2 regions of the Shewanella sp. KCT genome follow, and region 2 is predicted to be linked to the other one. Evidence: predicted binding sites of a transcription regulator. Region 2 holds the regulator's gene; the other holds the start of a gene.
The links. The regulator MetJ, encoded in region 2, represses methionine synthesis genes. The targets are predictions, from matches to a motif close to TAGACGTCTAGACGTCTA.

Region 1 (9,599 bases), on a different contig from region 2:
TATGGTCAGCTTGCCATGATGAAAACGACTTCCTGGTGTCAATGCCTGCTGCTGGTCGATGAAGGCTCCAAGGCTATTGAGGCTGCGACCGATAGGCACTAACAAATGCACTTGTCTTTCACCTTCTTGCCAATGGCGGCATAGGGCATTGAGACTTTCGGTTTCATAGCTGAACAGGCTGATGACGGTATCATGCTCATCGATGCCACTGAGGCCCAGTGCCTCAAAATAGGCCTGTCGCTCTTTGTTCTCCTGCCACGTTTGACGGCGTTCCAGCAGATCCGCTTCGCAGATAAGGCCGCCAGTCTTGTTAGTAAAGCCAGGAAAATAAAACTGCTTCTTCAGGCCACTGCGCTGCAATGAGGGGAGGCCATGGCAGCCTTCGACCCAATCTTCGGCGCTCAGATACTCAAGGTTTAGCCAGACGGGCACCTTGTCACCGGCTTGATGTAGCGCAGCTATCTTGCCGATCACTTCGGGGGGCAGTTCACAGGCAAAGGCCTCAATAAGCACCTCTCCCGGCAGATACTCCTGGCTCAACGGGACGTCCCACCGTTTGATGCAGACGCCCTCGAAGCTCTGGCTTGCACATTTAGGATCCAGCTTTGGCAAGATATGGGCAAAACTGGCTAAGTCATCCACCCATAGGGTGATGGCCAATCCATATTCCTTCGCCAGCTGTTTGGCCAGACGCCAGGTGACGCCAATATCGCCATAGTTATCGACGACGGCGCAGAAGATATCCCAGTGGTTGGCGTGTGTTTGACTCTGCATGGGGTTAGCTAATTTGGGTTCTCTATTACTCGGGGAGTGTTTAACGCGACATTCTTCGCCATTATCCCTTTTGCCATTATCCCTTCGCAATGCTTGCTTCGCAAAGGCGAGAGTGAAGTATTGCATTAGGGCTTATATATCAGGGCTAATATATCAGGGCCAATGTATCAGGGCTAAAAAAAGCGGCTATTCGCCGCTTTTTATACTGATGTGGCCGAAAGATTAGTCTTCCAGCTCTGCCAGGCACATCTCTTCGTAGATCTGCTTAACCCAGGCATCGACACGCTCTTCGGTCAGCTCAGGTTGACGATCTTCGTCGATACCTAGACCCACGAAGTGCTTATCGTCGGCCATGCCTTTAGAGGCTTCGAAGTCGTAGCCGTCGGTTGGCCAGTGACCGATAACCACGGCGCCGCGCGCCTCAACGATCTCGTTAACCATGCCCATGGCATCGAGGAAATACTCGGCGTAGTCTTCTTGGTCGCCACAACCAAAGATAGCGACTAGTTTACCATCGAAATCGATCTGTTCTAATTCAGGGAAGAAATCGTCCCAATCGCATTGGGCTTCACCGTAATACCAGGTCGGGATACCGAATAGCAGCAGATCATATTCTGCAATCTGTTCTTTGGTACTCTTAGCGATATCCTTAACGTCGACCATTTTCTTACCCAGTTTCTTCTGGATCATTTTGGCGACGGCTTCGGTATTACCTGTATCACTGCCGAAAAAAAGACCTACAGTTGCCATTGTCTTTCCTTTATCTAGTTCACTGACGTTTGTTTCAATACCACTTAAGATCAGCTTCTGACCTGCTTAAGCAGTATCGATTCGATTAATTGGCTGCGGCTGATGTTACTGGCCAAAGCCTTTTCATTCAAGGCGTCGTATAAATCTTGTGACACCTTTAACTCTATTCGTTTCAATCCTGCGGCTCTGTCGCGCTGGATCTGATTTCGTTTGTTGACCTTTAATTGCTGCTCCCGGGGAAGGGGATTGCTGCGAGGGCGTCCTCGGCGTTTCTCCGTTGCAAACAGGTCTATCGTTGTTCTGTCTGAAGATTCTTTTGCCATCGAATGTTCATTTAACCTATGCCAGAGCTCTCCCAAGAGAGTTGGATCAAGCCCTTAGCTATAAACCCGGCACAGCCGAGAAATAATACCAACCAAACAATATAGCGGCCAAATTTAGGGACATTTCCCTGTTTGAGCACGTCATGTATTGCCATACCAATAAAGAAAAATATCGCCGCAAAGAACAGGTTTAAGCCAACTGCCTCTATCTGTTCCATATACTGAGATAACATGCTGCGTTCCCTCAGGCTAAAAAAAGAGGCGCGAATATACCATAGTTAAGCAACGTCTGCTACACGCTTTACAGACAAGATTCAGTCATTTTCCCCGATAAACTCGGCGACGATGCGGTTGAAAATAGCTGGTTTTTGTGCGTGTAACCAATGACCTGTGCCGGCCAGTGACTTGGCCTGGATCTTAGGAAACTGAGACAGGAACGCCTGGCGGTGCGCCGCGGTGACATAGTCTGAATCGGCGCCGCGAATGCACAGGCTAGGGCCAGTGTAGGCTCTATCTGCCAGTGGCCAACCGATCAGGTGCTCATAGCTGGATTTCAGTCCGGACAGGTTCATCTTCCAGGCAAAACCTTGCTCATCCTTGGTGAGGTTTTTCAGCAGAAACAGCGCCGTACCTTCGTCGATACCGGCACCGAGCAGTTGCTTTTGCGCATCAGCGCGGTTAGCCAGCGCGCTAAGGTCTAGGTTGCTTAGGCCGGCAAACACTGTCTGATGCCTGGGCTGATAGGCGACGGGCGCGATATCTGCCGCTACCAGGCTCCTGACGCGATCGCCGTAGAGTAGTGCGGTGGCCATGGCGATCTTGCCACCCATAGAGTGGCCGACCAGGTGCGCCGACTCCAGCTCGAGTTCATCCATCAAACCAATTACAGCCTCGGCCAACATGGGATAATCCATGTTGGGCCAGTGCGGGCTGAGGCCATGGTTTGGCACATCAATGCGGATCACCTGATGATCTTCGAGTGCATTGCCTAAGGTTTTTAGGTTATCCAGGTTGCCAAACAGGCCGTGGATAAGGATAACCGGGCTACCTTGTCCCGATTGGGTGTAATTCAAGCTGGTCATGAAAAGGCTGGTCTTGGAAAGTTAAGCGTGAAAATAATTGCCCAAATTGTGCCTGTAAATCGCTGCAAAAGACAGCATTAAGCGCGATCGCGCCATTCTCTGACGGGTTTTTGCGCACTTGAGGCGTAATTTATTGATCTTGTAACCAAGTTGTGGATTTTTAATGCGATCGCTCTTTATTCCTGTGGGAAAGATAGCATACACTTGAACGGATCTGGCATCAGTTGCTGCGGATCGCGTTCGCGATAACAATAACCTAATTACCTTTACCGTCTAAGGAAGATTCTAGTCATGAAATATATTGAGATTGATGAAGAGCTATATCGCCATATTGCCAGCAAGACAGAGCGCATAGGAGAGAGTGCTTCAGAGATCCTGCGACGATTACTCGGCCTAGACGTAGAGACGGTTGCCATGGAGCAGCCTAAGCAGATCAGCCAGCCAGGCCTGGATAAAGAGGTGGCGCAAACTCATCAGGCGGCGAGTATCGACCCAGAGACCTTGATCGACAAGGGGGCTCTGGCCCAGCAAAAAGGCGCCGTTGGCCGTTTCCTGTTTACCTTAGAGGCTATCTATAAAGCGACGCCTAATCAGTTTGACCAGGTGCTGCAGATCCAGGGGCGCGATCGTCTCTATTTTGCGACCTCTAAAGAGTCGCTACTCAAGGCCAGTAAGTCAGCCAACCCGAAAGAGATTGGAAACAGTGGCTTCTGGGTCACCACCAATAACAATACGGCAAAGAAGCGCACTATCCTAAGCGAAGTATTAGGTCAGTTCGGCGTGCAAGAAAAACAGATTGAATCCATTATCGGTCATATTTAAGTGAGATACTGAGGCTCAATCTACCCGACACTTAGGAGTACATTTTGGCGCTACACGAGCGAGCCGGTAAACCGGCACAACAAAGGGACTTGGTTAATATTCCTAAACTGATGAGCCACTACTATCGGCTCTCACCGGATGTGACCAATGATGCGCAGAAGGTCACATTCGGCACCTCGGGCCACAGAGGCTGTGCTTTTAATAAGAGTTTCAACGAGAAGCACATCTTGGCCATTGTTCAGGCCGTAGTCGACTATCGACTCGATGCCGGTATTCAAGGGCCTATGATAGTGGGCATAGATACCCACGCGCTGTCTCAGGCGGCTTACGTTACCGCCCTCGAGGTACTGACCGCCAATGGCGTGCAGGTGATTGTCGCTAAGAACGATGAGTATACCCCGACCCCTGTGGTGTCCCATGCCATCATAGCGGCCAACAGAGTGCAGGGGGCTGGGCTTACCTATGGGCTTACCGACGGCCTTATCATCACGCCATCTCACAATCCGCCTCAAGACGGTGGCATCAAATACAATCCTCCCCATGGTGGTCCCGCGGAAGGTGGTATTACGGCCTGGGTCGAGCAGCGTGCCAACGAGTATCTGGCTAAGCAGCTAGAAGGGGTTAAGCGCCTGACCTATTCAGTGGCGGTCACGACCAGTCTTATTCAAGAGCGCGATCTGATGGCAGCTTATGTCGAAGATCTCGAGCAGGTGATCGACATGCAGGCCATTAAGCAGGCTGGCATTCGCATTGGCGTCGATCCCCTCGGCGGCTCAGGAATTCACTATTGGGCCAAGATTGCCGAGCGCTTTGGGCTGGATATTACCCTGGTGAACGATCGCATCGATCCCGCTTTTGGTTTTATGCCGCTGGATAAGGATGGCAAGATCCGCATGGACTGCTCATCGCCCTATGCCATGGCGGGACTGTTAGCCCATCAGGATGCCTTCGATATCTGTGTCGGTAACGATCCCGATTACGACAGGCACGGTATCGTCTGCCCGGGCAGCGGCCTGATGAACCCTAACCATTATCTGGCGGTGGCTATCGAGTATCTCTTGTCCCATCGCCCGCAGTGGTCAGCCGATCTTAAGATAGGCAAGACACTGGTTTCCAGCGCCATGATAGACAAGGTATGCCGTGAGCAGTCGCGCAGTCTCTGTGAGGTACCGGTAGGCTTTAAATGGTTCGTCGACGGCCTGGCCAATGCCAGCTTCGCCTTCGGCGGTGAAGAAAGTGCAGGCGCCGCCTTCTTACGTCGTGATGGTGGCAGTTGGTGTACCGATAAAGATGGTTTCATCCTGGCGCTGCTGGCGGCAGAGATACTGGCGGTAACGGGTAAGACGCCTGCTAAGCTTTATGCCGAGATGGTCGAGCGTCACGGTGAGAGTTTCTACAAGCGCATTGACTCGCCGGTTAACCCTAAACGTAAGGCTAAGTTTAATCAGCTGGTGAGCGAGCCCCTGAATGTCAGCGATCTTGGCTGTGAAGCCATGGCGGGAGATGCCATCCTAGAGGTTCTGACCCATGCACCGGGTAATGGCGCGGCTATCGGCGGCATCAAGGTGGTTACCGAAAAAGCCTGGTTCGCCGCGCGCCCATCGGGCACAGAGGCGTTGTTTAAGCTCTATGGTGAAAGTTTTGTTAGCCAGGCGCATCTCGAGCGGGTGCTCGAGCAGGCCCAGGAGATGATAGAGCGGCTTTTGGCCTAATTGAAGTCGGCCAAACTAGCTCTGGTCTAACTTGCTTTTGACTAAACCTTGGTCGGTTACTCTATAGCAGCTTAATATTTAGACAAAATAAAAAGCCAGTGAATCACTGGCTTTTTTGTGGGCGCAGCTTGCATCGGCTGCATGTAAAACTCGGTGCTAGTAGGTGAGGTGACAGCTAGGCAAGTTGTTCTTTTCCAGATAGTTCTGATGGTACTCCTCCGCCTTATGGAAGGTGAGCACTGGGACTATCTCAGTCACTATGGGTCTAAGCCCCCATTTACCGCTGCGGGCGAGGGCCAACTTTGAAGCTTCGGCCAGTTCCTTCTGCGTCTTGTCGTGGAAGAAGATGGCGCTGCGATACTGGCTGCCGATATCGCCGCCCTGCATATTGAGCATGGTGGGATTATGGTTACTCCAGAACACGGCCAGCAGATCGTCGAAGCTCACCTTGGTCTCGTCAAACTCGACCTGTACCACCTCGGCGTGCCCGGTTGTGCCAGTCTTAACCTCTTTATAGGTGGTTGCCTTGTCATCACCGCCCATATAGCCACAGGTGGCAGAGGTAACGCCGTCTATCTGCTTGAAAAAATACTCTACACCCCAGAAACAGCCTGCGCCAAATGTTGCTAATGCCATGGTTGACCTCTTATCGATTAACGCTTATCTATCTTTGGTTCATCTAGGTAACGAATTATCTAGCGTCTAATTATTTAACGAATGGTCTAGCGCAGTTAATTTTATACGTTTAGATGGCTAGACGGCTTTATTCTGTATTATCTGATTAACGAATGCAACAGGGAAAATATGCGGCGATCGACTGGCCCGCGTGGTCGTCGACTCGCTTAAGTGTTACTATGCTGGCCAACTGATAATAATGCTAATAAATCCAAGGAGTCGCTATCTTTCAGGCCTACAAGGTGGGCGCTGTGGTAGTGATGCAGTAAGGAGTTTGCAGTGCAAGACACCCTGATGTTGTCGAAAGACTTTTTGCAATTGACACTAGACAATCCTGTCGGCCTCGAGGCGTTTGAATTTACCCTGGGGCAACACACCCAGGTGTCGGTATGGGATACCGGCGTCATTCAATTCGAGCCGCTCGTTACGCAGGAAGCTAATCAAGAGGGCGAGCTAGATGGAAAGGAAGATGCGCTTAAGAGCATAGTGCTCTCGTCGGCGGTTCATGGTAACGAGACGGCGCCAATCGAGCTTTGTGATCAGCTTATTACCGCGCTCCTGTCTGAGACGCTGATCGCTCGTCATCGCCTGCTGTTTTTAATTGGTAACCCCCCAGCTATCCTAAACGGTACCCGTTTCGTCGAAGAGAACCTCAATCGTCTCTTCAGCGGCGCCCACGCCAAGGGTGAGAGCAATGCCGAGCGGGCACGTGCTAAGAAGCTGGAGCAGTATGTGGATCGCTTCTTTAACGCGGCGCCGGAAGGCGGCAGTCGTTATCACTACGACCTGCACACGGCAATTCGCGCCTCTAAGCATGAGAAGTTTGCCATCTATCCTTATCCCCATGGCGCACCATACAGTGGCGAGCAGATCATGTTCCTGGCCGCCTGTGGTATCAACACAGTGCTGTTTCACCACGAACCTACGACTACCTTCAGTTACTTCTCGGCCCACGGTTATCAGGCCCATGCCTTTACCATAGAGCTTGGCAAGGTGATGCCTATGGGGCAGAACGATATGACGCGCTTTATCGCGGTGAAAGAGATGTTGACCCGTCTGGTAAGCGGCCGCGATCTCGAGCTCGGTGAGTTTGACCCGAGTCAGGTGAATCTGTATCAGGTTAATCGCTCAATCAACAAGCAGTTTGACGACTTTAGCTTTACCTTCGCCGACGACGTAGAGAATTTTACGGCGTTTCCAAGAGGTTATATATTGGCTAAGGATGGCGGGACTGAGATTAAGGTCGAGGCCGAATCTGAGTCTATCGTGTTTCCCAACGCCAATGTACCGGTTGGCCAGCGCACTGTGCTGTGTTTAGTGCCTGCCAAAGATTATCGCGTGGTTTAGGCTCCAGCTTGTAAAGCTAGCGATACAAGGGTGAGGGTAGCTAGTTGTTAGCCGCGCCCTGTGATAGCTTGCTAGGTAGTTTACGTTAACGTAACTTTAAGGCCGCGTCATAATAGAGAATAGTGAACAACTTAGGCTGTTCGCAGTCAGATAACAAGAATACTCAGCTGATAAGAGAATAGTATGAGCAACGCAACGAGCAATACAGAGACTGTCCATCGCGTCAGTTTTCTCGATAAGGATTCATTATCTATCCCGATCCTGAAGATCCTTCAAGCCGACGGTACCACCTTTGAAAATGCTGTGTTACCCGTGATCGATCAGGATTTGGCTGCCAAAATTTATGATACTTGTGTGTTCACACGAGTACTCGATGAGCGCATGTTAGCCGCTCAGCGTCAGGGACGGATCAGCTTCTACATGACCTGTACCGGTGAAGAAGCCGCCGTGGTCGGCAGTGTCGCCGCCCTGGATCAAGACGATGTTATTTTAGCCCAGTACCGTGAGCACGCGGCGATTCGCTATCGTGGCTTCACCACTGAGCAGTTTATGAACCAGATGTTCAGTAACGAGAAAGATCTGGGTAAGGGCCGTCAGATGCCGATCCACTACGGCTGTGAGGCGCTCAATTACCAGACCATCTCATCGCCGTTGGCCACTCAGATCCCACAAGCGACGGGTGTTGGCTATAGCCTCAAGATGCAGGGCAAACGTAACGTTGCCATCTGCTACTTCGGTGAAGGCGCTGCCTCAGAGGGCGATTTCCACGCTGGTCTAAACATGGCCGCCGTGCTGAACTCTCCTGTTATCTTCTTCTGTCGTAACAATGGTTACGCCATCTCGACTCCGACCAACGAGCAATTTGCCGGTAACGGTATCGCCAGTCGTGGTGTGGGCTATGGCATGCATACCATTCGCGTGGACGGTAACGACATGCTGGCAGTAATGGCCGCGACCCAGCAGGCAAGAGCCTATGCGCTGGAGCACAACAAACCTGTGCTGATCGAAGCCATGACCTATCGTCTTGGCGCTCACTCCTCTTCCGACGACCCATCTGGTTACCGTTCTAAGGATGAAGAGGCCAAGTGGCAGCAGCATGATCCGGTTAAGCGTTTCAAGCTGTGGTTGATCAACAAGGGCTGGCTCGCCGAGAGCGATGATGCGGCTATGTATGAGAAGTACCGCGAAGAGGTGCTGGCCGCAGTGAAGGTTGCCGAGAAGCTACCTGCACCGGGTATCGATGAGATCATCGAAGATGTCCTCGATGAGCCGACGCCTAGACTCAAGCAGCAGCTGACCGAACTTAAGCAGCACATCAAGAAATATCCTGATTCCTATCCACGCAGCGCAGGGAGAGATTAAATCGTGGCAAAGATTAATATGTTACAAGCCATCAACGATGCCTTGACCATTGCGATGGAAACCGACGACAAGGCGGTGATCTTCGGCGAAGACGTTGGCCATTTTGGCGGCGTATTTCGCGCTACTTCGGGCCTACAGGATAAGTTTGGCCGCGATCGTTGTTTCAATACGCCGCTGACAGAGCAGGGTATCGCTGGTTTTGCCAACGGTCTGGCATCTAATGGCATGACGGCGATTGCCGAGATCCAGTTTGCCGACTATATCTTCCCGGCCTTCGATCAGATCGTAAACGAGTCAGCCAAGTTCAGATACCGCAGTGGTAACGAGTTTAATGTGGGCGGTATCACCTACCGTACCCCTTATGGTGGCGGTATCGCCGGTGGTCACTACCACTCACAATCGCCAGAAGCGTACTTCACTCAGACGCCTGGTCTAAAGGTGGTCGTGCCCCGTAATGCCTATCAGGCTAAGGGCCTGCTGCTTGCCTCGATTCGCGACAAGAACCCTGTGGTCTTCTTTGAGCCTAAGCGTCTCTACCGCGCCAGTGTGGGCGAGGTGCCGGATGAAGCCTATGAGATTGAACTAGGCAAGGCGGAAGTGGTTCAGGAAGGTACAGACATTACCGTGCTGGCCTGGGGCGCTCAGATGGAGATCGTCGAAGAGGCGGCTAAGATGGCGGCCAAGAAGGGGATCTCTTGTGAGGTTATCGACCTGCGTACACTTGCGCCTTGGGATGTCGATACCGTTGCTGC
Region 2 (9,599 bases):
CGGATTGTCCTGATAGAAATCGCTGCGGATCACGAAGACATTATCGCCCGGCGTCAGATTGGCATACGGGTGGCTCCTATCGACCCACTGGATCCCCACCTTGGCCTTGAGCAGGCCCTGGTCTGAATCCAATGACGCCACATACCTGAGCACCTTGTTCTGCTCGGCAGCAGCCTGATACTGCTGCAACATCTCGCCATCGAGCTCGGCCATACGTTTGATGAAATCATCCAACGGGATCTCGGCCAGCGTAGTCGGCACCAGAGACTCCAGCTCGATATCGTCCAGCTCAATGTCGTAACCTATCTCACGGGCCAAGATCAGCAACTTGCGCTGCATGTCCCGGCCGGAGAGGTCGTCGCGGGGATCTGGCTCGGTAATGCCCAGCCCCTTAGCCTCCAGCACCAGCTCGGAGAAGGGTTTCTTGGCGTCATAGTGCTCGAACAGCCAGCACAGGGTGCCAGAGAAGATGCCGCCGACCGCCTCTATGCTATCGCCGCTGTTATGCAGATCGTTCAGCGCATGTTGCACCGGCAGGCCCGCACCACAGCTGGCGTTATAACGCCAAAACAGACGACGATTGCCCAGCTGCTGTTTCAGCTCCTGATAGAAGGCCAGCGGCCCAGAACCCGCCAGCTTGTTGGCGCTGACGATATGAATGCCCCGGGCAAAAAACTCTGGATATTGCAGGGTGAGATCGGCGCTGGCACTGATATCCAGGGCGATCAACTCATCGCAATTTAACGCCTGTAACTGCTCGAACAGATGGGTGTACTGCCAGCCAGTACCACGCTCCTCGAAGGCCTGTTGCCAGCTGCTTAAGTCAATATCTGTCTCGCTCAGCAGCGCTTTCTTGGAACTCAAGAGTCCCACCAGCTCGACGCTGACTTCAAGCTCTTTATTGAGCACGGGGCGGGCACGCTTGAAGAGATCGATCCAAGCTTCGCCTATGTTGCCTATGCCCAGCAGCAAGACACCGATACGCTTGCGCGGACCGGCGCAGCGTCTGTGCACCTTCTGGGTCAACAGGTTTACCTGCGCCTTAGGCACCAGAGTCACCAGACTCAAGCCATCGTTACACAGAGGATGGGCCTCACGGCTCAGCAGACGCGAGAAACCGCGGCGATAGAGGCTGGCATCGGCGCTTACCAGGGCCACCAGGCCGAGATCGTCGCGCAGCTGTAACTCATCGATTCCCAGCTCGCTGCGCTTGGCCTCGAAGATCGCCTGGGCCTGCTTCTGATTTTCATGGGTAAAGGCCAGCTCGGCGCGGCCGTGGGCCAACGACCAATAGGCCAGTGGCGTCAGGCCAGCCTGGGCAAAACAGGCCAGCAACTGCGGCAGCTCAACCCCTATGGTCAGGCTAAACAGACTGACGCTGGAGAGGCTGGTCACCACTGGGGCACTGGCCGACGAGCTCTTAGGGGCGATCAGGGTAAAATCTGTATGGGGCGCATAGCTTGAACGCACCGCCAGGCTCACTTCGGTGTCGAACAGTGGCTGCAAAGTGCGGTTATGCAGCACAGGAGAGCCAAGGTGCGCCAGACGGTTCGCCTCGGTGAGCGACATGCTCTTGAGCAGCTTGGCATCGTTAATTCGGTTAGGATCGGCGTTAAATACGCCTTCCACATCTGTCCAGATGGTGACACGTTCGATATCCGCCAAACTGGCCAGTAAAGTGGCGCTAAAATCTGAGCCGTTACGGCCCAGCAGTAGGGTGTCGCCCTGCTCGTTGGCGCAGATAAAGCCGGTGATCACCAGACGCTCCTGGGGATGAGCCTCGAGCAGCGCCTGCACCTTCTGGCGTGACTCGCCAAGGCGGATCTGCGGCACGGCGCCTTCATCGGCGACCAGTAGGGTGCGGGCATCGACATCGGTCGCCGCCACGCCAGACTCGCGCAGCAGAGCCGCCAGCAGACGAGAAGACCAGCGCTCGCCGAAACTTACTACCTGGTTGCGTTGATAATCGTTTAGCTCATCGAGCGACAACAGGCTGGTCAGCTGCGACTTGTCGGTGGCCAGTCGCTCTCTCAGGCTACGGGCCTGCTCGTTGGAGAGCAGCTGCTCGATCAGGTTCTGCTGGTAACTCACCAGCACCTGTAACTCTTCCTGCCACAGCTGATCTGTGTCGCACAGCTCCAGCAGGCGATATAGGAAATTGGTACTCTTGCCCGCGGCCGACACCACGATAAGATCATCGCTGTGGCCATGGGTCAGTAAAATGTGGGCGACGCGGCGGTAACAATCTGCATCCGCTAAACTAGAACCACCAAACTTATGCAAATGACATCGTGTCATTATCTGCTCCTCAAACCCTTTAACTACTTACCGCGATAGCCGCTTCTAAACCCGCAAGAATATCGGCCACCAGATCCTCGCCATCTTCTATGCCCACTGACAAACGGATCAGGGTATCTTTCACGCCCGCCTCACGGCGCGCCTCTGGGTCCATGGCTCTGTGGGTCATGGTCGCGGGAACCGCCACCAGACTCTCTACGCCTCCCAGACTCTCGGCTACCGAGAAGTATTGTAACGCATCTAAAAAGGCAACGAGTGCCGATTCGCCACCTTTTAGCTCAAAACTCAGCATAGCGCCGAAGCCCTTCTGCTGTCTGGCCGCAATTTCATGGCCTGGATGCTCGGCAAGCCCCGGATAATACACTTTTTCCACCGCCTTGTGGTCACAAAGCAGTGCCAATACCTTCTGAGCGTTGGCTTGGTGTTCACGAATGCGCACCGCCAGGGTTCTCAGCCCCCTCAGGGTCAGGTAGCTGTCGAAGGCCGACCCGGTCAAACCTAGGGTATTTGACCACCAGTGCAGCAGCTCGCCCACCTCAGGGTCTTTGGCCACCACGGCGCCGCCCACCACATCACTGTGACCATTGATATATTTGGTGGTCGAGTGCACCACGATATCGGCGCCCAGCTGCAGTGGCTGTTGTAACACAGGAGAAAGGAAGGTGTTGTCCACCACCACCTGAGCGCCCACCTTGTGGCTCGCCTGGGCGATGGCCTCGATATCGACGACTCGCAGCAACGGGTTAGAGGGAGTCTCCAGCCACACCATCTTGGGTGACTGGCTCAGCGCCTGCTCAAGCGCGGCATCATCGGTTTGATCCACCACCAAGAGCTTAAAGGCGCCCTTCTTGGCCAGGTTGGTGAATAGGCGATAGCTGCCGCCATAGCAATCGTGAGGCACCACCAGCAGATCTTCTGGGCCTAGCAGGCTGGTCACCAGTGTGATGGCGGCCATGCCGGTACAGGTCACCACGCCGGTCGCCCCTTGTTCCAGTTCGGCAATCGCATCGCCGAGAATGGAGCGGGTCGGGTTGCCGGAACGGCTGTAATCGAATGCCCGCGGCTGTTGATGCCCTTCAAACGAGTAGTTTGTCGACAGATAGATAGGCGGCACCACGGCACCGTGCTGAGTGTCTGACTCTATGCCTCGTCGTACGGCGGCGGTGGCTAGTTTACGCGCTGTCATCTTCAACTCCTCAATATGGATCTGGGCAGGCACCTCGGACAAAAGAGATGTCTGGACGTCTAAATGTACCTAAGCCGGTAGTGAGCGTCAACAACTTTTGGACGTTTAGACGTCCAAACATTTAGAAATCTATTTGCATTTGCCAAAAATTCGAGGCAATAATTTGACTGTAATTTGTAAGGGTTTAAAATCTGCACCGAATTTTAGAATTTACAGGTGAGTCAATGACTGAGTGGAATGGCGATTATATCAGCCCCTATGCTGAACATGGTAAGAAGAATGAGCAGGTAAAGAAGATCACTGTCTCTATTCCTCTTAAGGTGCTTAAGGTGTTAACCGACGAGCGCACCCGGCGCCAGGTCAACAACTTGCGTCACGCCACTAACAGCGAGCTGCTGTGCGAGGCCTTCCTGCACGCCTACACCGGTCAGCCACTCCCCCAAGACGATGACCTGTCTAAAGACAAGCCAGATAGCATCCCGGCCGAAGTCAAACGTCTGATGACCGAGATGGGCATAGAGTGGGAAGAGATGGAGTGATCCACTCACACACGAATCGATAGAGGGATCGCTAGGCGGTCCCTCTTTTAGTTTTCAACCTTAGTCTGGAACATTGCAGTGCCTGCACTTCCGCTCGATCCCCATATTCTGGCGCTAGCCTCGCTTATCGTCTTCGTCGGCGCCCTCACCCAGAGCCTAATCGGTTTCGGCATGGCGGTCGTCGCCGCACCGCTGCTCTATCTTATCGAGCCGTCACTGGTGCCTGCGCCGGTGATCCTGATGGGCTTCTCTATCGCCCTGCTGACACTGATCCGTGAGCGTGGCGCCCTGGAATTCAACGGCCTGCAATATGCCTTGCTGGGACGCATCCCCGGCGGACTGATCGGCGCCGGCCTGCTCATGGTCGCTCCCCAGGACGTGCTCGGCATGACTATCGCCATTATCGTGGCCATCGCCGTACTGCTGAGCCTGATGCGACTCAACCTGGTGGTTAACCGCCGCAGCCTGTTTATCGCCGGGGTGATCTCGGGGATCTTCGGCAACATCGCCGCCATCGGCGGACCGCCGCTGGCCATACTGCTCTCGGGTAAGGATGCCAAGCAGTTTCGCGCGGCCCTGTCGGCCTTCTTCATCTTCAGCTCCACTATCGCCATAGTGATTCTGGGGCTCACGGGTCTGCTGACCCTGCATCACTTCTACTGCTCGGCGCTGCTGCTCCCCTCTGTGCTGCTGGGTTACCTGATCGCCAATCGCCTGGTGGGGCGCATAGACAAGAACAAGACCCGTATCATGACGCTGGTACTCTGTAGCCTGAGCGCCATCCTGCTGGCCGCTAAGTCCTTAAGCACCCTGCTGTAACTCCTCTAGGATAAAGAGAAGGCCGGCATCATAGCCGGCCTTCTTGTTTCTAAAAAACCTATCCCTAGAAATGATAGGAAGTCTGAATCACCCCGCCCACGGCGTCATCTGTGCCCACCAGGCCGGTGAGATCCAGATTAAAGGAGCGGCCTATGGTAAAGCCTGTGCCCAGGGTATAGAGGTTGCTACTGGTATCTTTCATGTCGTGGCGATAGCCGACACGCAGGGCCAGCCAATCGGTCGCCCTCATCTCACCGCCCAGACGCCAATACTGGGTCTCGCCTATCTCATCGAATCGCTTATGACCATTAAGATCCACATCCGTGGTCAGGCTGAAGTTATCCCAATCATAGGCCACACCTAAGGTATAGAGGGCCTCGACACGGTAGGTAAACTTGCGCCCCATCGCCTCGACGGTGTCCAGTTTCTGGCTCACCAGGTTACGTCCCGACAGGCCTATGGTCATACGATCGAGTGGCTGAATCGCCACGCCGATATCCAGGTTTGCCACGGTATCGTCGTTGCGGTACTTGTTGTCGTCGAAATCATCGGCGTCGAAGTTGTTGGCACTGACCACATAGTTATAGGTGTCGATACGCTGCAGCTTAGGCGAGATACCGACGGCGACCGGCATATTGACGATCGACAGCGGGAAGCTGAGGGCCACCCCAAGATCTGAGATGGCACCGGCAACCACGGCCCCCTGCGAATCCAGATCGGTAACCGCAGGCGGATTGTTAGGGTCGAGATTGGTCAGGGCATCTATGTCGCTGTCCTCGATCACCGCCACGCTGACCGCATCGATATAGGTCTTGTAAAAGATCGACATAGGCATGCGCTTGGTGGGCAGAACCACTGAAAAACCTAGCCCCACGCTGCCATAGGCATTCTCACCATCGAGGGACTTAAGATCGGCGACCAACATGTCGCGGTAATTGGTGATCCCAGTGACGTCGCTGGCATTGATAGCCGCCTCCAGACCGTCATAGGAGGCCTGTAGGGCGTCAAACTTGTCGGTCAGATTATCGATGTTGGCGGCCTCGGCACCCAGCACGGGCAACATCACGGCGCCGCCGGAATATTTGGGGGCATGAATGGCTAACAGAGCGGGATTGATAAAGGCGGCACCTTCGCGGTTAGAGGCCGCGACCCCGGTTCCGCCCATGGCATCACTACGGGCCTCGTTGTAGAGAGAGGCGGCAGATGCCAGTGAGGCACTAGCAGACAATAACACTGCGATGACCAAGCTAAGGTATTTCATCTCATTCACCCCGTTCATTATTTTTGTTTTCGCTCGGGAATCTACCCGAGTCGTCTTTAAAGATAGACTAAGACGGCTAAAAAGTGCTCTCGAAACAGGTCGATCAGATACTTTTTTTTTTAAATTATTTTGCCACTCCGTCTCACCCAGATTGAAACCTGCCGATTCGGTTAACCGCCCAGCCCGTCAAAACAGGCCCATTTGCAATACGAAAACAAGCAAAAATACCTATTTAGAGAGAGCTAAAATAACAAAGTGTGATCTAACCGGGTACTTTTTATTCGAGAGCAAGATCACAATAAAGCAAAAACCAAAAAACAAAAAACATTAAATTTCATTGCATTACACAATGTCCATTAGATTTTTATTCATGAAATTTTTATCAATTAGATTTTTTTCATGAAGGTGATCAACATCAAATTTACAACTACCCCCTTTTGGTAAATTTTCCAACAAGAAACAAGCATTTTGTTTCAGGTTAATAAATCGCTCAGAGTAGCGATTAAGGAAAATGATGATGAAAAACGTTGCCAAAATAACTACATGCTTACTCCTCGCCCTCACCGTAGGCGGACAAGTCTACGCCGTCGACGGTGGTAACCCTAAGAAAGGGAAACACCTTTATAAAAAAGAGTGCAAAGCCTGCCACAGCAAGGGCGATGCCGCCGGTGAACTCACCCCCATGAGCAAGACCATGAGCCAGTGGGATCGCTTCTTCAAGCGCGACATGCACAGCGCCCAACCAGACGTATTTAAAAAGCTCTCCGACAAAGAACGCCTGGATATCCAGCAATTCTTATACGACCACGCGGCCGACTCAGATCAGCCACAGACTTGCGGTTAACCACAGCTTTTGTAATCGAAGCGCTCATTCACCGCTCCCGATGAGCGCCTAAGGAGAGATTCACATGCGTACTCTACTGTCTATATTGATCGCTAACGCTCTGGCTATGTCAGGCTCAGTCTATGCCGCCGATAGCGATGCGCAAAAAATAGCCGAACTTAAACAACAACTTGCCGATCTCACCGAAGAGATTGACATTATCAACAGCCGCGTCGATAAGAACGAGCGCCACACCGCTCTCGACCGATTAGAGATCACTGGCGATTTCCGTACCAAGGCCCATTCATTGCATTACCAAAATGTCACCTGGAACCCTGCAATCAAGGTGGACTTCAACGATTTTGGGGCTAAAGCCATGTCTGGTGCCTTTGGTATGCCTAACGATCCCAACTCCCCGCTGGGACAGATGATGGCGGCCAACCCGGATCTTGCCGCCGCCTTCCAGAGCGGCATGCTACAAGGTGTGATGCCTTACGTGCTGGCCCCCAAGACCACCCAAGATATCAACAACGACATCTTCTACACCACGCGTCTCAGACTCAACCTTAAGGCCAAGGTGTGGGATAACGTCAGCTTCGCCGGCCGTCTCAGCATGTATAAAAACTGGGGTGACTCTACCGGCGTGCAGGTGTTCGACTCATGGCGCTCCTTCACCATGGATGGCACCAACAGTGGTAACACTAGCGGCGACTGGCTCAGGGTCGAACGCGCCTACTTCGACTGGAAGAACATAGGTGGCAGCAACACCTACCTCTCTATCGGTCGTCGTCCATCTACCTATGGCCCACCAACCCAATATCGTGAAAACGAGAAACGCGGCGGTACGCCATCGGGTCACCTGGTTAACTTCAACTTCGATGGTCTAACTCTGGGTTACAAGCTGGGTGAGATCACCGGCATCGAAGGTCAGGTAGTTCGTTTCTGTTATGGCCAGGGCTTCGAGTCACAGTGGGGCAATGGTGAGATGTTTGGCGATATCGTCACCAAAGACACCCACCTGGGCGGCTTTAACATAGATGCCATCAACGACGGTAACCACTTCCTGCAGTTCACTCTTTTTGGCGCCAAAGATATCAACGATGGCTTCAAGGGCACCATGGCCTTCCCAACACAGCTAGCGGGAATCTTTGCCCCCACCATGTATCAGGACATGCAGAAGTTCAGCAACTTCAACTTCCAGACCCGAGTACAGCCTAGCGGCGTGATCGGCGACATGTACCTGGGTGGCATAGGTTACGCCTACGAGAGCGATGAAGACTTCAAGGCCTTCGCCTCTTTCGGTTGGACCCGCGCCGAAGGCAACGGTAATGCCGGTATGTTTGGTGGCATGCTCAGCGATGCGGTATTCGAAGCACAGCTCAATGCCGACGGCAGCGAGATCATCATGATGCCAAGCGCCGCCGATGAGAACGACACCAAAGATGGTTACGGTATCTATGTGGGTATTCAGATCCCAGCGCCTTACGGCAAGTTCGGCCTCGAGTATAACTATGGCTCCAAGTACTGGACCCCATTTACTCAGGCACAAGACGATCCGATCGGCAGCAAGCTGGCTACCCGTGGTCATGTGGCCGAGGCCTACTATATGTTTGATATCAACCCAAGAATGTTTATCAAACTGGCTGGTCTCTACTACGACTACGAATATACCGGCAGTGGCACTCCGGTGGGCGCCCCACAAAAAGTGGATGATGTGATCGCTGGCTCTGCCTTCTCTATGTTGCCAGTAGTCGATACCGCCTATGACATCAATGCCTCACTCGTCGTCAACTTCTAACTAAGCTATCTCCCCCGGCCTAGGCCGGGGGTAGGGAACAGACAATGAAACACACACATTCTCTCACGGCGATGTTTGCTGCAGGGATCTTCGGCTTGGCCAGCCTCAATGCCATCGCCGAAAACCCGCATAAGGAAGCCATTCAGGGACCCTTTACCCAGGGCTCTCAGGTGACCGAGCAGTGCATCGAATGCCATGAAGATCACGCCAAAGACTTTATGAAGTCGTCTCACTGGACCTGGGAACTTGAGCAGAAGCTGCCAGGACGCACGGTAAAACGGGGTAAGAAGAACGCCATCAACAACTTCTGTACTTCTATCGCCGGTAACGAGCCTAGATGTACCAGCTGTCACGCGGGCTACGGCTGGAAAGACAACAACTTCGACTTTAGCGACATGACCAAGGTCGACTGCCTGGTGTGTCACGACACCACAGGTACCTATGTTAAAGACCCTGCCGGAGCCGGTGAGGCCCTGGCTAAGGTCAACCTGGAACGTGTGGCGCAAAATGTCGGCATGCCGGTACGTGACAACTGTGGTTCTTGCCACTTCTACGGTGGCGGCGGCGACGCGGTGAAGCATGGGGATCTCGACTCCTCCATGGCCTATCCCGACAAGGCTACCGACGTGCACATGGACAGCGATGGCAATGACTTCCAGTGCCAAACCTGTCACACCACACAGCAACACCAGATCACAGGTAATGCCATGGGCGTATCGCCAGGCGGTGAGAACGATATCGGCTGTGAAAACTGCCACGATAGCGCGCCACACGCCAACAAGCGCCTCAACACCCATACGGCCAGTGTCGCCTGTCAGACCTGTCACATTCCTTTCTTCGCCCGTAACGAACCCACCAAGATGAGCTGGGACTGG

Region 1: the regulator MetJ is predicted to act here: its motif matches at 6,202-6,219, upstream of msrA (peptide-methionine (S)-S-oxide reductase MsrA).

Annotation. Positions count from the first base shown of each region.
Region 1 is NZ_LVDJ01000001.1:526,741-536,339, forward strand. Features, by position in the region: gene earP (elongation factor P maturation arginine rhamnosyltransferase EarP) at 1-774, opposite strand, end outside; gene fldA (flavodoxin FldA) at 997-1,524, opposite strand; gene ybfE (LexA regulated protein) at 1,575-1,847, opposite strand; gene AYI87_RS02335 (DUF2788 domain-containing protein) at 1,859-2,080, opposite strand; gene AYI87_RS02340 (alpha/beta fold hydrolase) at 2,162-2,929, opposite strand; gene seqA (replication initiation negative regulator SeqA) at 3,221-3,751, shown strand; gene pgm (phosphoglucomutase (alpha-D-glucose-1,6-bisphosphate-dependent)) at 3,796-5,463, shown strand; gene msrA (peptide-methionine (S)-S-oxide reductase MsrA) at 5,620-6,099, opposite strand; gene astE (succinylglutamate desuccinylase) at 6,433-7,485, shown strand; gene AYI87_RS02365 (thiamine pyrophosphate-dependent dehydrogenase E1 component subunit alpha) at 7,669-8,847, shown strand; gene AYI87_RS02370 (alpha-ketoacid dehydrogenase subunit beta) at 8,851-9,599, shown strand, end outside.
Region 2 is NZ_LVDJ01000002.1:261,517-271,115, forward strand. Features, by position in the region: gene AYI87_RS04015 (bifunctional aspartate kinase/homoserine dehydrogenase II) at 1-2,298, opposite strand, end outside; gene metB (cystathionine gamma-synthase) at 2,318-3,484, opposite strand; gene metJ (met regulon transcriptional regulator MetJ) at 3,709-4,023, shown strand; gene AYI87_RS04030 (sulfite exporter TauE/SafE family protein) at 4,102-4,842, shown strand; gene AYI87_RS04035 (conjugal transfer protein TraF) at 4,907-6,103, opposite strand; gene AYI87_RS04040 (c-type cytochrome) at 6,618-6,947, shown strand; gene AYI87_RS04045 (DUF3373 domain-containing protein) at 7,012-8,724, shown strand; gene AYI87_RS04050 (tetrathionate reductase family octaheme c-type cytochrome) at 8,769-9,599, shown strand, end outside.